DNA from 4 places in the Arsenophonus nasoniae genome. Region 4 is predicted to be linked to each of the others. Evidence: predicted binding sites of a transcription regulator. Region 4 holds the regulator's gene; each other region holds the start of a gene.

Region 1 (4,885 bases), 1.3 Mb from region 4:
TAAAAAATAACGGTAAGATGATTTATTGATTTTTGTGGTCGACTTAAATCTTTATAAATTAAAAAGACAATTAATAATATAATTGTTTGCTAATTATTTTTTCGATAAATTATTTATTATCATTTAATTAGTAAATACTGGTATGGCTGCGGTATTTGGATATTCATTATATTATCACTAAATATTTTCCTATAACCAGTTTAAGGAAGGATAGCTGTGGCTATCCTTTTGTGTTTTCAGTAAAAATTAAAATTTGTAGTTAAAGTTAACGCCAGCTAACCAGGCGCTTCCACTGGATTTAAAGTCATAGGCTGGGAGGGCAGGGCTACCAGCCATTAGCGGCATTTCTTCTTTGATTTTTACGTTTTGACCATGCATGTAGGAAATACCTACGTCAACTGAGGCGTTTTCGTTAAAGGCATAAGTTGTACCGGCACTGATCCAAAAGCGATCTTGATCAGGAATTGAGATCGAGCGATTTTTAGCTGGCACCGGGCTATCATCAAAGGCAATACCGGTACGAAACGTCCAATGATCATCATGATAGTAAGTCGTGCCTAGCGCAATGCGAAAAACATCTTTAAAGCCTTCATGTTTATTAAATAAAACTTGTCCACTGTCTTTTGCGGTGGCCTTCAGTTCTTTAAACTGGCTCCAACTGGTATAGGCTAAACTATAATGAACAGCCCATTTAGGTGCGACTTTATTATAACCAGAGATTTCCCAAATTTCGGGCAGATGCAGATCCAGGTTGCCTTTAATACTATTACCGCCTAAACCACCAGGTATCAATGTGGGAAGCTCATTACTATAGTCGCCGTTAAACTTTATTTTAACTTCTGAACGATAGGTAAAGCTGTAACGATTATTCTCATCTAATTCATACAAGATGCCGGCATTCCAGCCATATCCCCAATCATCACCCTTAAGTTTGGCAATAGTGGTTGATGCAGGCAGCCCTAGCCCTATTGCGGCTCCAAATTCCCCTATATGACGGGTAATTTCTGCATCGGCATAGACGGCATTAAAGCCTAAACCAGCACTGAAATGCTGATTAAAGCGATAAGCTCCACTTAAATTAAGGTTAAGTGTGGTCAGATCGGTTTTTCCGCCAATAGGCCCGGCATTATAGTTGTGATTGAATTCGGTGGCTAAGCCGTAATTAGTGGTAATTGAAGAACCAACCGCCCATTTGTCATTTACTGGAAAAATAAAATGGGCATTGGGTATCCAGGCATGAGGAGCGATATTTCTTGAAGTGGTACTGTTACCAGTGACAGGTGATTTTCCTTTTATATCAACGTCAGGATTGATATAAATCGCCCCAAAAGAGAGCACAGGGTTATTAAATAACATCATGGCTGCTGGATTGCGGCTACCAACGCTAGCATTATCGCCAATCGCCCCTTCACCTGAAAAAGCACGTCCCAACGCAGAAGTGGAATATTCGTTCAGTTGAAAGCCAGCAGCGCTAGTATTTGTTGAAACAAAACTTACAGCCATTGCCAAAATTGTATGTTTGAACAGGTTTTTCTGGTTCATGACCAAAACCCCTTAAATTATATTTATGATAAGAGCGACATTGTTGGTCGCAATAGAAAGGCCAGCAATTGTATTGGCTCCATGCCAATATGGCAAATCAGACCAGTTGACTGAGTATAGAATTGAATACCGGTTTTATTACAAACATGTTCACTGCGTATGTGTTAGTTGTTTGTAAAAATGTGATTTATTTAACATAAATTGGTGCTCCAATTATGCAAAGTGGTTGAGATAGCGTAACAATAGGATATTAGATCAAATAACTACTTGAAATTTTATAGATTATTAGATATTGACTGGTGTTTTTTTGTTAATTGGCGTTATGATTATATTTTGTTAATGTTTATTGTTGGAAAGAATTATGTCGGACGCTAAAAATCGTTGTCATGCTGAAGAAACTGCTGCTTGCTGTTGTGTTGATGTGGGTACAGTGATAGATAATCAAAATTGCACGGCTTCTTTTGAAAAAAATTTTTTAAATCAACAAGAAGCTAAAACAATGTTAATACAGTTGATGGCACAAGCGCGGGCAGTTGAATCGGAGCCTTGTACGATCGAACATCAGATTCAGCCTATAGCTGAAGGTGTTAAATTAATAGCAAATTTTACCTTTTGTTGTGAAGCTGAAACACTAATTTTTCAATTAAATTTACGTTAAGTGAGTTTAACCATGCCTACAGATATTCTGTAGGCATTTGTTCGTTGAGCTTTTCTCAATATTTTGACTTGTTTGACAAATAAATATTCATATCTTGCGTGTCGCCTCTCAGTTTTTAATTTATATTATTTTTCTTTTACTACATTTGAATAACAATTGATTATCAGATCAGACCTCTGTGAAGTATCGGGAATGATTAGCTATAGTTTCATTTTTCATTTTTTATAAAAAGGGAAGCGAGATCTGCTATGAACTACAACGTTAAGAATACTGATCGTATCGCAATTGTTACTGGGTTACGCCTTCCTTTTGCTAAACAGGCAACGGCTTATCATAATATACCTGCTGTCGATTTAGGCAAAATGGTAGTAAGTGAATTAGTTATTCGTAGTGGTATTGATTCTCAATTTATTGATCAAGTAGTTTTTGGCCAAGTTGTTCAGATGCCTGAAGCGCCGAATATTGCTAGAGAAATTGTTTTAGGGGCAGGACTACCCGTTTCGACAGATGCTTATAGTATTTCTAGAGCATGTGCAACTAGCTTTCAGGCTATTACCAATATTATTGAAAGTATGATGGCAGGCTCCATCAAGGTCGGTATTGCTGGTGGTGCTGATTCATCATCGGTTTTGCCTATTGGTGTAACTAAAAAAATGGCCAGCACTTTAATTGACCTTAATCGAGCAAAATCAATAAGCCAACGTTTGCGACTCTTAAGCAAATTAGGTTTTCGTGATTTTCTTCCTGTTTCACCAGCAGTAGCCGAATATTCTACTGGCTTAAGAATGGGAGATACTGCTGAACAGATGGCAAAAACCTATCATATCAGTCGTGAAGAACAAGACGCTTTTGCTCATCGTTCCCATATCCTAGCTGCCCAGGCTTGGGATAGTGGTGTATTACATAAAGAAGTCATGACAGCGCATATACCGCCTTTCCAAGAGTCATTATCGGAAGACAATAATGTTCGAAAAGACTCAACGCTTAGTTCTTATGCAAAGTTAAAACCCGCCTTTGATCGTCGACATGGTACTGTTACCGCCGCGAATAGTACGCCAATGACTGATGGTGCTGCAGCCGTAATGTTGATGTTTGAATCAAATGCGAAAACATTAGGTATAACCCCATTAGGTTATATTCGTAGTTATGCTTTTTCGGCTATTGACGTATGGCAAGACATGCTATTAGGCCCTTCTTATGCAACACCATTAGCTCTCAAACGCGCTGGATTAAGTTTAAAAGATCTTACCTTAATTGATATGCATGAAGCTTTTTCTGCTCAAGTATTAGCCAATGTAAAAATGTTTGCGAGCAAAAAATTTGCGCAAGAAAAATTAGGACAATCAGAAGCGATTGGTGAAATTGATATGGAAAAATTTAACGTATTAGGTGGTTCTCTTGCGTATGGCCATCCATTTGCTGCTACCGGTGCTCGTATGGTGATACAGACGCTTAATGAGTTACATCGTCGTGGTGGTGGTTTGGCGTTAACAACCGCTTGTGCAGCAGGCGGTTTAGGTGCAGCAATGATTTTGGAGGTTGAGTAATGATAACCAATAAAAATGAAGAAAAGAACTTACCTGCAATTACTCGCTATCCTGTGTTTCATTTGTCCGTCAAACAAAACAATATTGGCGTTATTTCCATTGATGTTCCCGGCGAAAAAGTTAATACATTAAAAGCTGAATTTGTTGATCAATTTTATGTGATATTACAGCAAGCTCAAGAAATCGCGGGTTTAAAAGGTATTATTATTATTTCAAATAAACCAGGCTGTTTCCTTGCTGGTGCTGATATTAGTATGATTTCCAATTGTAAAACAAAAGAAGAAGCAACACAGCTTGCTATGACAGGGCAAAAATTATTTAACCTGCTTGAAAGTTATCCATTACCGGTAGTCGCAGCAATTGATGGTGTATGTTTAGGCGGCGGATTAGAATTAGCGCTTGCTTGCCATATAAGAATTTGTACTCTGTCCGAGAAAACGCGTCTTGGTTTACCTGAGGTGCAACTAGGTTTAATTCCTGGTTCTGGAGGAACACAGCGTTTGCCTCGTTTAATTGGTTTAATTAATGGATTAAATTTGATTCTGACTGGCCGACAATTAAGACCAAAGCAATCACTAAAATTAGGTTTAGTTGATGATATTGTGCCAGCAGAAATTTTATTGGAAACGGCAATTAGCTGGATTGATAAAGGAAGAAAAGGCAAAACATATTTGCCTGTTATGCAGCGTTTATCAGAATTACCCATTATCAGAAATATCCTATTCGCGATAATTAAAAATAAAACAAATTCAAAAAGTAAAGGTCATTATCCAGCGTTAGAAAAAGCGATTTCAGTGGTGACTATTGGCTATGATAAGGGTGTGCAAGTTGGGCTTGAAGCAGAAGCAAAAGCCTTTGGGGAACTGGCAATGACACCAGAATCTGCTGCTTTACGCGGTCTTTTTTTTGGCTCGACTTTACTAAAAAGTGAAATGGGTAGTTTTGAAAAATCTGCTACAATTCATCAGGTGGGTGTGTTAGGCGGCGGTCTCATGGGAGGCGGTATTGCCTATGTGACAGCAACGCGTGGAAAATTGCCTGTTCGAGTGAAGGACATTAACAATAATGGACTTAGTCAGGCATTAAAATTTAGTTGGCATCGCTTAACGGAGCAAGTTAACCGTAAACGTATTTCTGT
Region 2 (4,885 bases), 580 kb from region 4:
TAAAATTAATAGTCGCCAGCAAAATTATCTATTTGGCATCCTAATGTATTTAATAAACTAGACAATAAGCTTGATGCACCAAAACGAAAATGACGAATATCCGCCCACGTCTTTCCCATGATGCGATCGGCTAATGCCAAATATTGCGCCGCATCCTCTACTATGCGAACGCCACCTGCCACCTTACAACCCACCTGGTTAGCAACCCCTATATCTCGAATAACCTTAAGCATAATTTCAACATTCTCTAAGGTGGCATTTATCGCTACCTTACCCGTTGAAGTTTTAACAAAATCAGCGCCGGCAGTAATGGCAATTTCTGTCGCTTGACGAATAAGATCAGCCTGCTTTAATTCACCGGCTTCAATAATAACTTTCAGTAAAACACTACTCGTTCGGCAAATTTCTTTACACGCTTTAACCTGTTCAAAACCAATTTGCTTATTACCGGCTATTAAGGCTCGATAAGGAAAAACAACATCAACTTCGTCTGCTCCATAAGCAATAGCTGCTTGTGTTTCAGTCAATGCCATCGCGACATCCTGCCCGCCAAATGGAAAATTAGTTACGGTTGCAATTCGAATATTCGGGGTATTTTGTTCAGTTAAAATCTTACGTGCCAATGGAATAAAGCGTGGATAAATACATATCGCAGCGGTATTTCCTCGGGCGGTTTTTGCTTGATGGCATAATATCTTCACTTTTTCATCAGTATCGTCATCATTTAATAGGGTTAAATCCATCAAATTTAATGCGCGTTGCGCAGCAAGTTTTAATTCCATTATATAATTCTCTAAAACTAATGACATTATTGCTTCAGTGTTTAAACAACCGTTTAATTATATCAAGCTTATTGGGTTACATTGCCGCTAACGATAAAAAGAAGCCAGCAATAGTGGCACTCATCAAATTAGATAATGAACCGGCTAATACCGCTTTCAAACCCAATCGAGCAACATCTTTACGTCGATTTGGAGCAATCCCGCCTAAACCACCCAGTAATATAGCTACGGAAGCCAAATTAGCAAACCCACATAATGCAAAAGAGATTATGGCTTTAGTGTGCTCAGAAAGTACTTGCTTACCTGCGGCAATCACCTCGCTATCAGGTTTTAAGTATTCGCCAAAGTGCATATAAGCAACAAATTCATTGACCACTAACTTTTGTCCAATAAACGAACCGGCAATCGTCGCTTCATGCCAGGGTATACCAATCAAATAGGCAATTGGCGCAAAGATCCAACCTAAGATCAATTCTAATGATAAGCCTGGTATATAGATCCAGCCTCCAACCACCGCCAAAATGCCATTAAGCAAAGCGATTAATGCAACAAATGCCAGCAACATCGCACCGACATTTAAAGCAAGTTGCATACCGGAAGAGGCACCGGCGGCGGCGGCATCAATAATGTTAACTGGCCGCTCTTCGCCACTCGCCACACTGACCATATTAACAGCATCATGGGTTTTCTCTGTTTCCGGTACCATCAATTTGGCAAATAACAATCCCCCTGGTGCCGCCATAAAAGATGCTGCGATCAGATATTCCATTGGCACCCCCATTTGCGCATAGCCGGCCAATACTGAGCCAGCAACGGAAGCTAATCCACCACACATAACAGCAAATAGTTCAGAGTTAGTCATTGTGGCAATATAGGGTCTGACAACTAAAGGCGCCTCTGTATGGCCGACAAAAATATTAGCGGTTGCCGATAACGACTCGGTGCGTGAGGTACCTAATATCCATTGCAAAAGTCCACCTAATATTTTGATAAAAAACTGCATAATACCAAGATAATAAAGGACGGCGATTAATGAGGAGAAGAAAACAATGACCGGTAAAACACGTAAGGCAAAAATAAAACCACTACCGCCAAACAGTTCAAACATTTTATTGGAGACCAAACCACCAAAGATAAAATCCATGCCAACTTGTCCATAACCAATCACATTAGAGACTGCATCAGATACAGTTTCCAAAGTACGGCGGCCAGCTGGAACATAGAGAACAAATGCTCCCATAGTCATTTGAATAATAAAAGCACCAAATACGGTACGGAATTTAATTGCTCGACGGTTACTGGAAAAAATGATAGCGATAAAAATCAATACTACCATCCCTAGCAGGCTCATAATGAGTTGCATGAATAATATCCCTGTGTATTTTATTTCAAATGAAAAATTTCTATTGTTTAAAGAATAAACTGTCAGTTTAATGCGCAGACATTATAACGATTTCACATTAATAACTCGCAGTCCGTATCACAAATAATCATAACGAAAAATCACGAAAAAATAAATTTTGCGACACATATCACTTACGAAAAGCGATATTGCCAGCAAAAATTATCTAAATAGACACATAATTATAATTAAATAATTTATTAGTATGATTAATTAACTCATATTATGTCTGCCTTTTTTGATATTAAATAGTTGCAAACTATTATTATAAAGCTGCCCTGCAATTTCTTCTGTTGACTCTTGCCGAAGGTTACATAGTGCTTCAAAAACCAAACGTATTCTTTCCGGACGATTAATCTGCCCCTGAAATCCGGCTAATGGCATATCAGGCGCATCAGTTTCAAGTACTAATGACCTTAGCGGCAATTGCGCAACTACGGCCCGCGTTTTCTTAGCTAGCTCATAGGTGATTACACCACCAATACCGATAAAATAACCTAACTGGATAAAAGCATTTGCTTGCGATAAACTGCCCGAAAATCCATGAATAACTCCCTTTTTTGGCACATCAAATCGTCTTAATAAAGCAGCTAGCTGATCATGGCTTTTACGCGAATGTAGAATAACCGGTAACTCATATTGTTTAGCCAACTTTAATTGCTGGATCAGCAATGTTTGTTGTTGCTTAACCACAGCATTAGTAACAAAATAATCTAAGCCTATTTCACCAATAGCAACACATTTATTGCTGTTTTCCTGCAGTAATGCCACTAATTCAGTAAAATGCTCGGGTAAATAATTGGCAATATACAAAGGATGAAAGCCTAATGCAGCATATAAATGCGGATGTTGCGGTGCCAGTAAATATACTCGCTCTAAATTCTCAATACCCACTGACGGGATAATGATATCGGTCACGCGAACTTTTGCAGCATGCAAAAAGCTATCTTCAATATCATGGATAAAAGGAGGAAAATCAAAATGACAATGAGTGTCAACGAACATCAATGACTAATCCTTCATCACCTGATTTAGGGTCTTCATCTTGTTGATTCGAAATCACATCAGCTGACAAAGATGCTGAATTAACCACTTGATTATTTTCAATAGAATACGGGTAAGATACTAAATCATTAGCAGCAAAATAGTCACTTAAGCTAGTTAAAAAATAGCGGCCACATTGACGTCTAATATGATAATCACTATTTAAATTTGCAGCACGGCTACCTAATGCACAACTCATTAAAGGTTTCGGTGGATAAATTTCAAAAATTTGGATACCTGGCGGGGGCGCAGCAATAAATTTCTGGGTCTGTTGATAGCTTTTAATATGTACTTTGATCATCTTAGCCATCCGCCGTATATTGCGGTGTTCCAACCAGCGGGTCATCCTTTTTAACCATTCGGAGGTATAATAAATTCCCGAAGGAACTGTTCTAATCACTACAATTGTTTTTGCGCCACGGCGATAAGCTTCCTCAACAGGAATTGAAGCCGTTATACCACCATCATGATAAAGCTGGCCATTAAATACCGCCCCCTGGCGATAAAATCCGGGAATAGCACTTGACGCCCGAATAATATCTAACCAGCTATCTTGCGTGGGTTGAAAATATACCGGACTAAAATCTTCATAGCAACATGCACTAATTAAAAATTGACGTCCGCTATTTAAGCAAGACAATCCTTTAGAGAAATCAAGAGGTAATTCACGGGAAGTGATATCAATTAGCCAATCTAAATCAATCATATGGCCACCACGAATAAAACGTAATGGACTAAAAAACTGAGATTTAGTGGTATAATCAGTAATCACTTTACGGGCATAACCGCGTTGTTGACAAAGATAGGCCGATAAATTTTGCGCGCCGGCCGATGTCCCTACCATAATATCAAATGGATTGAAGCCAACACGGAGAAATTCATCCAATACACCTGCGGTAAAAATACCGCGCTGCCCACCCCCCTCACAGACTAATGCTATTTTGCCAAGAGCAGATGCATTATCGTCTAAGGTTAAAGGTTCAATATTCCCCAATGTGATTGGTATATATCTTCCCATATTGCTTTCCCCCTAAAACTGATAGTAGACCCTTAAAATGCAATCTGCTATTCAATATCTACTATTGTGTTTAATCCTGATATTTTTATCGCCTTAAAAGTTTGGGAGAAATAAATACAACAACTAAAAAAGTCATACCCCCCACTAATAACAAGTGAGGGTAATATAATAAAAAATCAATATGCAATTCATTAATGCTCACGGGTTTTACAGAACCGAATTTCAGGATATCGCTCGCTGGTTAGATTAAGATTTACCATCGTTGGCGCAATATAACTGAGGTTGTCACCACCATCTAAAGCTAGATTCTGTTCATTTTTCCGTTTGAATTCTTCTAATTTTTTCACATCATCACATTCGATCCAGCGTGCGGTTGACACATTTACCGGCTCATAAATAGCTTCAACGTTGTATTCACTCTTCAAACGTGCCACCACCACATCAAACTGAAGCACTCCTACAGCACCAACAATAAGATCATTATTGGCTAAAGGACGAAATACCTGGACAGCACCCTCTTCGGATAACTGAACTAACCCTTTAAGTAACTGTTTTTGTTTTAACGGATCACGTAAACGAATCCGTTTGAAGAGTTCGGGCGCAAAATTGGGAATACCGGTAAATTTTAACGCTTCTCCC
Region 3 (4,885 bases), 180 kb from region 4:
AGTAATCAGCGGTAAATTATTACCGCTGAGTTTATTGGTGGTTGTTATTGATGTTGATGCTGTTTTTGCAAAAATTTTACCCCAAGATCAGGAAAATCGGTAAAGGCACCATCGACGTTAGCTTTGTTATAGATAATATCAAACAGTTGTTCGCCGTTTTTCACGTAATTTGGTAGCTTATCAATCCGAATGGTATAAGGATAAGGATGAACAACTAACTTATTTTTGTGTGCATCCTTAACCATTGTAGTCAGCTTTATTTTACCAGGCTTGGAGTTTTCACTAATAAGCATGTGATAATCTGGCCCTATCCCATCAGCATATTTAGCCACTTCTTTCATTGCACCTGGTTTAAACATCCAATCATAGCTATAATTAGTCCAGCTACCGTTAGGCTGCTCTTCATAAGTTTCATGCCAGTCAGTATAAGCAATTAATTGAACCAGTTTTAAATCCATACCTAATTTAGGGAAAAGCTTATTTTTAATACGTTTTAATTCATTAGCATCAAAACACTGGAGATAGACATTATCGTTTTTGTTGCTATAGCCATATTGCTTTAGTATTTCTAACACCCTAGTTGAAATATCTTTACCTTCCTGCTTGTGAAACCAAGGTGCTTTAATTTCAGGATAAATGCCTATGTTTTTGCCGGTTGATTTATTTAAACCTTGGACAAATTCAATTTCTTCTTGAAAAGTATGAATATGAAAGCTGGATTTTTCCATTGGGAAACGGTTAGGATAGGTTTGCACTTTTTTACCATCTTTCATTTCAAAGGCTTCAGTAAATTTAAGTGAACGAATTTCTGGTAAGGTAAAATCAATGGCATAAAAGCGACCATCTTTGCGAGCACGGCCTGGAAAGCGGTCAGCAACGTCTGTTACGCTATCAAGATAGTGATCATGTAACACAATCAGCTCATTATCTTTTGTCATTACCAAATCTTGCTCAAGAAAATCGGCACCTTGCGCATAAGCCATTGCTTTGGCGGGTAATGTATGTTCAGGCAAATAGCCACTTGCCCCGCGATAAGCAATAACAACTTTTGCATTAGATTGTGCAATTGTTGACATCGACATAACTAATAACATACTAGCAACCAAGGTATTTAATTTTATATTCATTAGTATAATTCTCTTTATTATGATCGGGGAAATCAGCGATAAAGTGAGTTCCCCTTTTGGCCGAGTTTATTAATTAAAGATAGTAGATCTATGACAAAAATTAGCTATGTTGCTCCATCATTTGGCGCTTATGTTTATTTTCACTTAGCATCACAATAAACAATAAAATAACAGAAAGAAAGCTACCGCCAATCATTACCATAAAGCCGCCATTCCAGCCGAAATAGTCAACGGTATAACCCACAATAGCACTTGCCGCTACTGAACCACCAAGATAGCCAAATAAACCGGTAAAACCAGCTGCAGTACCTGCGGCTTTTTTGGGAGCTAATTCAAGTGCATGTAAACCAATCAACATAACAGGGCCATAGATTAAGAATCCAATAATTAGCATACAAGCGATATCAATATGAGGATTCCCTGGAGGATTGAGCCAGAAGGCAATGGTTGCAATGGTGACTAATGCCATGAAGAATACGCCGGTGGCACCACGGTTTCCTTTGAAAACTTTATCTGACATCCAACCGCAAAGTAGTGTGCCGGGAATACCTGCATATTCATATAAGAAATAAGCCCATGACGATTTATCCATAGCAAAGTGTTTAACTTCACGTAAGTAAGTCGGTGACCAGTCAAGCACGCCGTAGCGTAGTAAGTAAACGAAAACGTTAGCAAAAGCGATCATCCAAAGCAGTTTATTAGGCAAAATATATTGCATAAAGATCTGTTTTGCGGTCAGCTCTTTTTCGTCTTTGTCGGTATAATCAGGGGGATAGTCATTTTTATATTCTTCAATCGGTGGTAAACCACATGATTGTGGTGTATCACGCATTAAAGCAAAAGCAATGATAGCGACTAAAATGGCGGCAAGAGCTGGCATGTATAGCGCTGCTTTCCAGTCGTGGAACCATGCCATACCTAATATAAATAATAAAGGCGGGATGCCGCCACCAACATTATGCGCGCAGTTCCAAATCGAAACGATACCACCACGTTCTTTTTGTGACCACCAGTGAACCATTGTGCGGCCACAGGGGGGCCATCCCATACCTTGAAACCAACCGCATAGGAAGAGTAAAACAAACATGATCATAATGCTTGAGGTTGCCCAAGGTACAAAGCCCATAATCAGCATCACTGAAGCGGATAAAATTAGCCCAGCAGGTAAAAATACTCTCGGATTTGAACGATCAGAGACTGAGCCCATAATAAATTTTGAGATACCATAAGCAATTGAGATACCTGATAGCGCAAAACCAAGATCACCTTTGGAAAAGCCTTGTTCAATTAAATAAGGCATTGCTAAGGCAAAATTCTTTCTAACTAGATAGTAAGCAGCATAACCAAAGAAAATACCGAAGAAAATTTGCCAACGTAGGCGGCGATAAAGTGGATCAATTTGATTTGCCGGAACTCTTTTGTCATGTGGTGCTGGCTTAAAAATACTTAACATAATTCCCCTCCGATAGCATTTAAATTATTGCTATCAAGTAATAAGCAATTGCTAAAACGAAAAATGTGAGACGTTATTATTCGGTCTTCTTTCTTAATCGCGCGCTAAGATAACTCATGTTAATGCATATGTCTGCATATGAATGCGAAAATGTTATAAATTTGTGCGTAAACAGACAAAATATATATCGGCGATAGAAATAATTTTTTAATTATTCAAGCATAAATGTGAACTTCGTCATAAATTTGTTAGTTCTGCTATCAAAAGTCACTATGAATGCTCGTTTTTGTTTCTTAATAAACATTGTTGATTAAAAATTGTTTATATTGTGATAGATGACCGCTTATTTAGTTGATATCAAATATCATATTAAAGTCTACAACTACCCTATAACGAAAATAATTGCTAAGTGTTCTGTGGTTTATACATTATTACACTGAGTGGATATCGTTATTCTCCACTCAATGGATGGTTTTATTGTTAAACAGATATTCAATTAGGCATATTTAGACTTGATTCAACTTAATTATTATCTGCTAGCTAGATAACAATTCTTTTCGTGTTGACCCTGGAAAAAGTAGCTTAAAATGAAGTTCAACATCAATCCATAAGCTGGAAGGAAAAATAGCATACAAATAAATAACTTAAAGCTATAATCGACTAAAGCAATTTCCACCCAGTTTGTCGCCATAAAAGGGTCAGTGCTGCGATAAAATGCAATGAAAAAGAAAGCAATCGTATCCAGTAGATTACCGAAAAACATTGCAGCCGTCGGCGCAATCCACCAACGACGATAATTACGTAATTTATTAAACACGAAAATATCCATAATTTGGCCCAAAACGTAAGCCATGAAGCTTGCTAGCGCAATACGGGCAACAAATAAATTAAATTCATTTAGGGTAATAAATCCTTGCCATTGTCCTTGGTAAAAAAGTGCCGATAGAATGTAGGAGATAGAAAGCGCCGGCAGCATAGCCGCAGCAATAATCCGTCGAGCGAGAGCAGCACCATAAATACGTACAGTTAGATCAGTTGTTAAGAAAATGAAAGGAAAAGTGAACGCTCCCCATGTGGTATGAAGGCCGAAAATGGTAATCGGCAGTTGTACCAGATAATTGCTAGAGGTAATTATCAAAATATGAAAAAAGGAAAGCCAGATGAGTGCCTTAATTCGCTGTTGTGGCGTTAATTCGAACATATTATACCTTTTTGATTAAATGGGGTGAGGGAACCCATGATAATGTCATTTACGCAGCGCATCATACTCCTGGGATAAGATAAAAGCAAAATGAATAATAAAGTTTTCTTATCTATTTTATTTAATAAATGGCAGGAGAATTTATTTGATTTGTAATATAATTCCAAGCTATTGAATAGGCTTTAAAACGAAATACCTATGCCAGATATTTTTACTAACCCAAATCGAACTCTTGATACACAAGGATTACGTTGTCCTGAACCAATTATGATGATAAGAAAAATGGTTCGTCAGATGGCTGAAGGTGATACATTATTAATTATTGCTGATGATCCGGCTACAATCCGTGATATTCCAGCCTTTTGTCGTTTTATGCAACATCAACTTTTAGCTGAAGAGACCCAGCAACCTCCTTACCGTTATTTGATCCGCAAAAAGTGAATTAATACTTAAAATGAAACGGTGTTAAAGAAAATAATATATTGAAAAAGAGAGGCTATTGAACCATGCCTCTCTTTTCTTCAATATATAAATAATATTTAATAAAATGTTTATTCTGTCTGATGCGCCTTCAATAAGCGGAGTGCATTTGCGGTCACTAATGCAGTGGCACCCGAATCCGCTAAAACAGCTATCCATAAGCCGGTTATGCCTAATAAACTAGTCACTAGGAAGATGGCTTTTAGTCCTAAGGCAATAGTAATGTTTTGACGAATATTGGCTCTGGTTGCTCGTGACAACATAATGATCTCAGCTAATCCAGTTAGCCGATTATGAGTTAATGCTGCATCAGCGGTTTCAAGCGCGACATCCGTTCCATTACCCATGGCTATACCGACGTTAGCCGCTTTCATTGCCGGAGCATCATTAATACCATCACCAACCATCAGTGTATGATCGGTTTTACTGAGGGTTATAATTGCATTGACTTTATCTTCAGGTAACAGTCCTGCCCGATAATCTAAACCAATTTTTTTGGCAATTGATTTAGCTGCCAGTGGGTTATCCCCCGTTAGCATGACGGTTTTAATACCAAGTTTTCCCAGCTTATTAACAGCATCAAACGCATCTGAGCGTAGTGTATCTTGCATCGCAATAATGCCA
Region 4 (4,885 bases):
TTGGATGAGAAAATTAAATACATACCAGGCAAAAAAATTCGATTTTCTGAAAAAACACAGATGCTTATTTCAGGTTCAACTACATTAAGCCGGGCATTGAAAACAATGGAAGTTGATGGTTGGAAATTAGTTGTAGCGCAACGAGGGCAAGGAACGGCTACCGATTTGCGGAGAAAAACTGTTTTTATTTCAAGTCGAGTTTTAAATCATCCTAATTTGACTATACAAGCACTATCTCATGAAATTGGGCATATTTTTTATACAGAAAAGCCAAATATAAAATCTAAATCAAATTTTATTTCATATTTTTTAGCGAGTGAAGGTGCTGCGACGATTAAAAATATTGAAATCCAACGAGAAATTATTAATCATATGGCAGTAGATATTGGAATTATGGCAAATCCAAGAAATATAAAATGTTATAATGAAGTCTATGATAATTATCTTATTGATAACAAATTTGATGAAGCGACTAAATATATTGGTGAAATTTATCGATATAACGAAATAACATCAAATAATTTAAAACCTTATGGTCAATATTATAACGAAGTTTATAATGATTTATAGTTATCATTTATAATTATTATAATTGATAATGATTTTATTTATTAAAATGAAACATTTTGATTGATTTTTGTGAGCTATTTTTTTCTGCGGTTATGGTATGATAGCCAGCTTTGTTGTTATGGTATCATAATCTGTACAATTTGCCTTAATAATAAAGATCAAAATTAAGGAATTATTACTATAAAAATCATTTGGATAGCTAGTTATGCTTTTGATAATTGATAACTATGATTCGTTTACCTATAACCTTTATCAATATCTGTGTGAATTAGGGGTTAATGTCGTGGTTAAGCGTAATGATGCAATAACTATCTCGGAGATAGAAACATTAGCTCCGACACATTTAGTCATTTCACCAGGTCCGTGTACACCTAACGAGGCGGGTGTTTCCCTAGATACAATTTCCTATTTCGCCGGTAAGATCCCAATTTTGGGTGTTTGTCTTGGTCACCAGGCGATTGGACAGGCTTTTGGTGCTTCTATTGTCAAAGCGAGAGAAGTAATGCATGGTAAAGTATCAGCAATTCATCATAATCAGCAAGGTATTTTTAAAGGATTAAATCGCCCATTACAGGTAACGCGTTATCATTCTTTGGTAATTGATGCTGGAACATTACCCGCAACTTTTGAAGTGACTGCTTGGACACTACATGATGGAAATATTGATGAAATTATGGGGATTCGGCATAAAACACTCCCTATTGAAGGTGTCCAATTTCATCCAGAAAGTATCTTGAGCGAGCAAGGACATGAGTTATTAAATAATTTTCTAAAGTATTAATTTATTAGAAGTTAGATTAGGTTTGGCTATTTATATTCAATGAGTAATATAACTATCAATGTTGGATAAAATAGGCTTTATTTTGCTTGCATTATAAATTTCCATAGGGCAAAAAGGAGTTTATAGTAAGGTATCTGTTTATATATTATTAAAATAGGTTTTTTTGTATTTAGTATCGATAAAGGACTACTTTTAAAGATAATAAAAAAATTTTTGTTAAATTTTTTGTTATCAATAAATGGTACCATGATAATCATCTGTAAACGTGTTTTTGCGGACAAAACCAGTAATAATAGCTATCGGGTACTGGTTGATAGGGTATGGCCTCGAGGCATTAGAAAGCAAGATATTTGCTATGATGAATGGAATAAAAATGTTGCTCCCTCGAATAATTTAAGAAAATGATATTCATAAATATACAGCAAATTTTGAACAGTTTAAGCGACTTTATTTTGCAGAATTAGAAAATAATCCTAATAGTTGGCAACATTTATTGCTTAAAACAAAATCAGACTGTTTGGTGCTTCTTTTTTTCAGCAAAGATAAAGATCATAATAATGCCGTAGGATTAAAATCATTATTTGGAAAATAAACTTAATAAAGTTTGATTATTATATTTTAGCTATCTAGTTAATTTTCTAATAGATAGTCCAGTTATTTTTAATTTTAAATATCCTATTAAAGCAATGTCATCATTCAGCTATCCAATTTATTCTGTTTACTATCGTTTTTATTTGCTTTTTTATTATTATTGTGGATTATATATTCATAATTGATTTATATTAATAAAAATAACAATAAAGAAGTTTATGAAACCAATACGCTACATAAACGTAGGTACTGGTTTATAAAATATTAACGCGTACCGTAAACGACAATGGTTTTACCGTGAGCAGAAATCAGATTTTGATCTTCTAGCATTTTTAAAATACGCCCCACTGTTTCGCGTGAGCATCCCACTATTTGACCTATCTCTTGACGAGTGATTTTAATTTGCATTCCATCTGGATGCGTCATCGCATCAGGTTGTTTGGCTAAATTTAATAATGTTTGTGCGATGCGGCCTGTGACATCTAAAAAAGCTAGATTACCGACTTTCTCAGAAGTTGTTTGTAAGCGTTTAGCCATTTGCGCTGATAACCGCATTAAGATATCTGGATTTACCTGTATTAATTGGCGGAATTTTTTATAAGAGATTTCAGCGACTTCACAGGCGCTTTTAGCTCTAACCCAAGCTGTTCGTTCTTGCCCTTCCTCAAATAATCCAAGTTCACCAATAAAGTCCCCTTGATTCAGGTAGGAAAGGATCATTTCTTTTCCTTCTTCATCTTTAATCAAAACAGCAACAGAACCTTTTACAATATAATAAAGCGTTTCTGCTTTTTCGCCCTGATGAATAAGAGTGCTTTTGGATGGATATTTGTGAATATGGCAGTGTGACAAAAACCATTCAAGAGTAGGGTCTGTGTGTGGTTTGCCGAAAAGCATTCGCGTAATCCTCTAATGTTATTGCAGCCTGAATACCAAAATACGAGTCTTCACAAGGCTGGCTTATCTTATAAAGTTCTAACATAGCATACTAACTTGTTTAGTTTGGAAACGTTAATATTAACTATAGGGTATATTGATTCGGAATTTTTGGTATTGATCTTAACCATACTATAAATGTGCTTTTGCTTTGTAGCATAATAAAAGCATCCTGTCTCTACTGTCTCGATTCAGCAATATTGTTTAAGCCAAAAAATTCATATTTTAGCAATAAGTTGATTAGTTTTATTGTATTTATTAATAAGTATCACTAAGTAAATATTACAATTAAAAATTAAACTCGAATAATAATATATTATTTCATAAGTTATCAAATTATAGCAAAATAAATATTAACACTATAAAATAATTACTTAATAAAATAATTAACAGGTAAACATTAACGTTATTATTATGATATACATAAAAGATAATTTTATGTATAGTTTGAATCTTAAAATGGTTGTAAGAATAAAAAATTGATATAAGTAAAAATATAATGCTGTATTGTTAACTTCTTTTATGGATAATTTTTTTATTAGTGACGAGCTTTTTTACTAATGGAGTCATAATTAACTCCAATGCTAAACCTAGCTTTCCACCTGGAACAACTAAAGTATTCATTGATGATATGAATGAATTATGTAGCATGGATAAAAGATAGGGAAAATCAATCTGGGTCAGACCATTAAATCGGATTACTATAAAACTTTCATCGGGAGAAGGAATCGCTTTAGCGGAAAAAGGATTAGAGGTATCAACGGTTGGAACACGTTGAAAGTTGATATGGGTGCGAGAAAATTGTGGGGTGATGTATTTAATGTAATCTCCCATTGAACGGATAACGGAATCCATCACGGCTTCTCTTGAATGCCCCCGTTCTGATGTATCACGAATTAGCTTTTGGATCCATTCAAGATTAACAATAGGCACAACGCCGACTAATAAGTCTACATGTTTAGCAACATTGTATTTTGATGTTACAATACCACCATGTAACCCTTCATAAAATAATATATCGGTATTTTTAGGTAAGGGTTCCCATGGCGTAAAAGTTCCAGGTTGAAGATTGTAGGGAACGGCTTCATCGTAGGTGTGTAAATAATGTCGACGTTTTCCTGTCCCTTTTTCGCCATACTCGATTAAACTTTGTTCTAACAAACCAAAATCATTGGATTCAGGCCCAAAATAACTAATATGACGGCTCTGTTCTTTAGCTTTACGAATAGCAACATCCATTTCAGGGCGAGTATAACGATGAAAGCTATCACCTTCAATGGTTGCTGCCGAAAGCTTTAATTGGGTAAAGATTTTTTGAAATGCAAGGCTAGTAGTGCTGGTGCCCGCACCACTGGAACCTGTTACTGCAATGATCGGATGATTAACTGACATATAAGTGGCTTCCATTACTCATTCAGATAATACAATGTTTTAACACATTAATTACAATGACGTAAAAATTTCTTTTTAGTTAGTGATGCATACAGTTATTTAAGGATGTAATTGTGTTTTTGGCAAAATATTTATCGTTTCATGTAATTCAGACCAGACAAGCACAACACTTCCTAAACGCAATTGCTGCTTAATGTCGTCAACTTTTTCATCCAGCGTTTTTTCATCTTTACCGTAATCCGTTCCTTCTCGTAAAACAAAGCTTTCAATCAAATTATTTAACGTATCCGCTGTTAGCTGTTGCCATGGAATAATCATAAATTACGGCTCCAGATGTGGGGTTAACCAATCAGGTATGCGTTCCTCAAGCCACATTTTAGGCTGTTTTAATGTGCCACTAACAAACCCAACATGACCACCATGTTCTGTCATTTGATACTCTATATTAGCGGGTAATTGATTGATATCCGGTACAACTTCAGGCGCCATAAAAGGATCATCTTTTGCATGAATGATCAGTGTTGGCACACGAATATTCGGTAACCGGGGCAGAGCACTACATTGATGATAATAATCCGCCGCATCTTTAAAACCGTGTATTCTTGCCGTGACGAC

The links. The regulator CRP, encoded in region 4, controls carbon source genes, mostly activating them, when cyclic AMP is high. The targets are predictions, from matches to a motif close to ATGTGANNNNNNTCACAT.
Region 1: ArsFIN_RS12500 (YfcZ/YiiS family protein) is a predicted target of CRP. The motif match lies at 1,723-1,740, and genes of this name have one in related genera.
Region 2: ArsFIN_RS16575 (NupC/NupG family nucleoside CNT transporter) is a predicted target of CRP. The motif match lies at 2,303-2,320, and genes of this name have one in related genera.
Region 3: glpT (glycerol-3-phosphate transporter) is a predicted target of CRP. The motif match lies at 2,806-2,823, and genes of this name have one in related genera.

The regions. Positions count from the first base shown of each region.
Region 1 is NZ_CP038613.1:2,506,863-2,511,747, reverse strand. Features, by position in the region: gene fadL (long-chain fatty acid transporter FadL) at 247-1,542, opposite strand; gene ArsFIN_RS12500 (YfcZ/YiiS family protein) at 1,904-2,200, shown strand; gene fadI (acetyl-CoA C-acyltransferase FadI) at 2,449-3,747, shown strand; gene fadJ (fatty acid oxidation complex subunit alpha FadJ) at 3,747-4,885, shown strand, end outside.
Region 2 is NZ_CP038613.1:3,268,693-3,273,577, forward strand. Features, by position in the region: gene deoC (deoxyribose-phosphate aldolase) at 6-782, opposite strand; gene ArsFIN_RS16575 (NupC/NupG family nucleoside CNT transporter) at 859-2,145, opposite strand; gene ArsFIN_RS16580 (TatD family hydrolase) at 2,398-3,189, opposite strand; gene ArsFIN_RS16585 (patatin-like phospholipase family protein) at 3,179-4,246, opposite strand; gene prfC (peptide chain release factor 3) at 4,438-4,885, opposite strand, start outside.
Region 3 is NZ_CP038613.1:3,669,277-3,674,161, reverse strand. Features, by position in the region: gene glpQ (glycerophosphodiester phosphodiesterase) at 45-1,127, opposite strand; gene glpT (glycerol-3-phosphate transporter) at 1,228-2,580, opposite strand; gene ArsFIN_RS18475 (7-cyano-7-deazaguanine/7-aminomethyl-7-deazaguanine transporter) at 3,110-3,781, opposite strand; gene tusA (sulfurtransferase TusA) at 3,980-4,222, shown strand; gene ArsFIN_RS18465 (zinc/cadmium/mercury/lead-transporting ATPase) at 4,333-4,885, opposite strand, start outside.
Region 4 is NZ_CP038613.1:3,851,596-3,856,480, reverse strand. Features, by position in the region: gene ArsFIN_RS19480 (hypothetical protein) at 1-570, shown strand, start outside; gene ArsFIN_RS19475 (aminodeoxychorismate synthase component II) at 776-1,351, shown strand; gene ArsFIN_RS28320 (DUF488 domain-containing protein) at 1,598-1,756, shown strand; gene ArsFIN_RS28315 (DUF488 family protein, N3 subclade) at 1,758-1,943, shown strand; gene crp (cAMP-activated global transcriptional regulator CRP) at 2,207-2,839, opposite strand; gene ArsFIN_RS19460 (phosphoribulokinase) at 3,389-4,270, opposite strand; gene ArsFIN_RS19455 (YheU family protein) at 4,370-4,588, opposite strand; gene ArsFIN_RS19450 (hydrolase) at 4,592-4,885, opposite strand, start outside.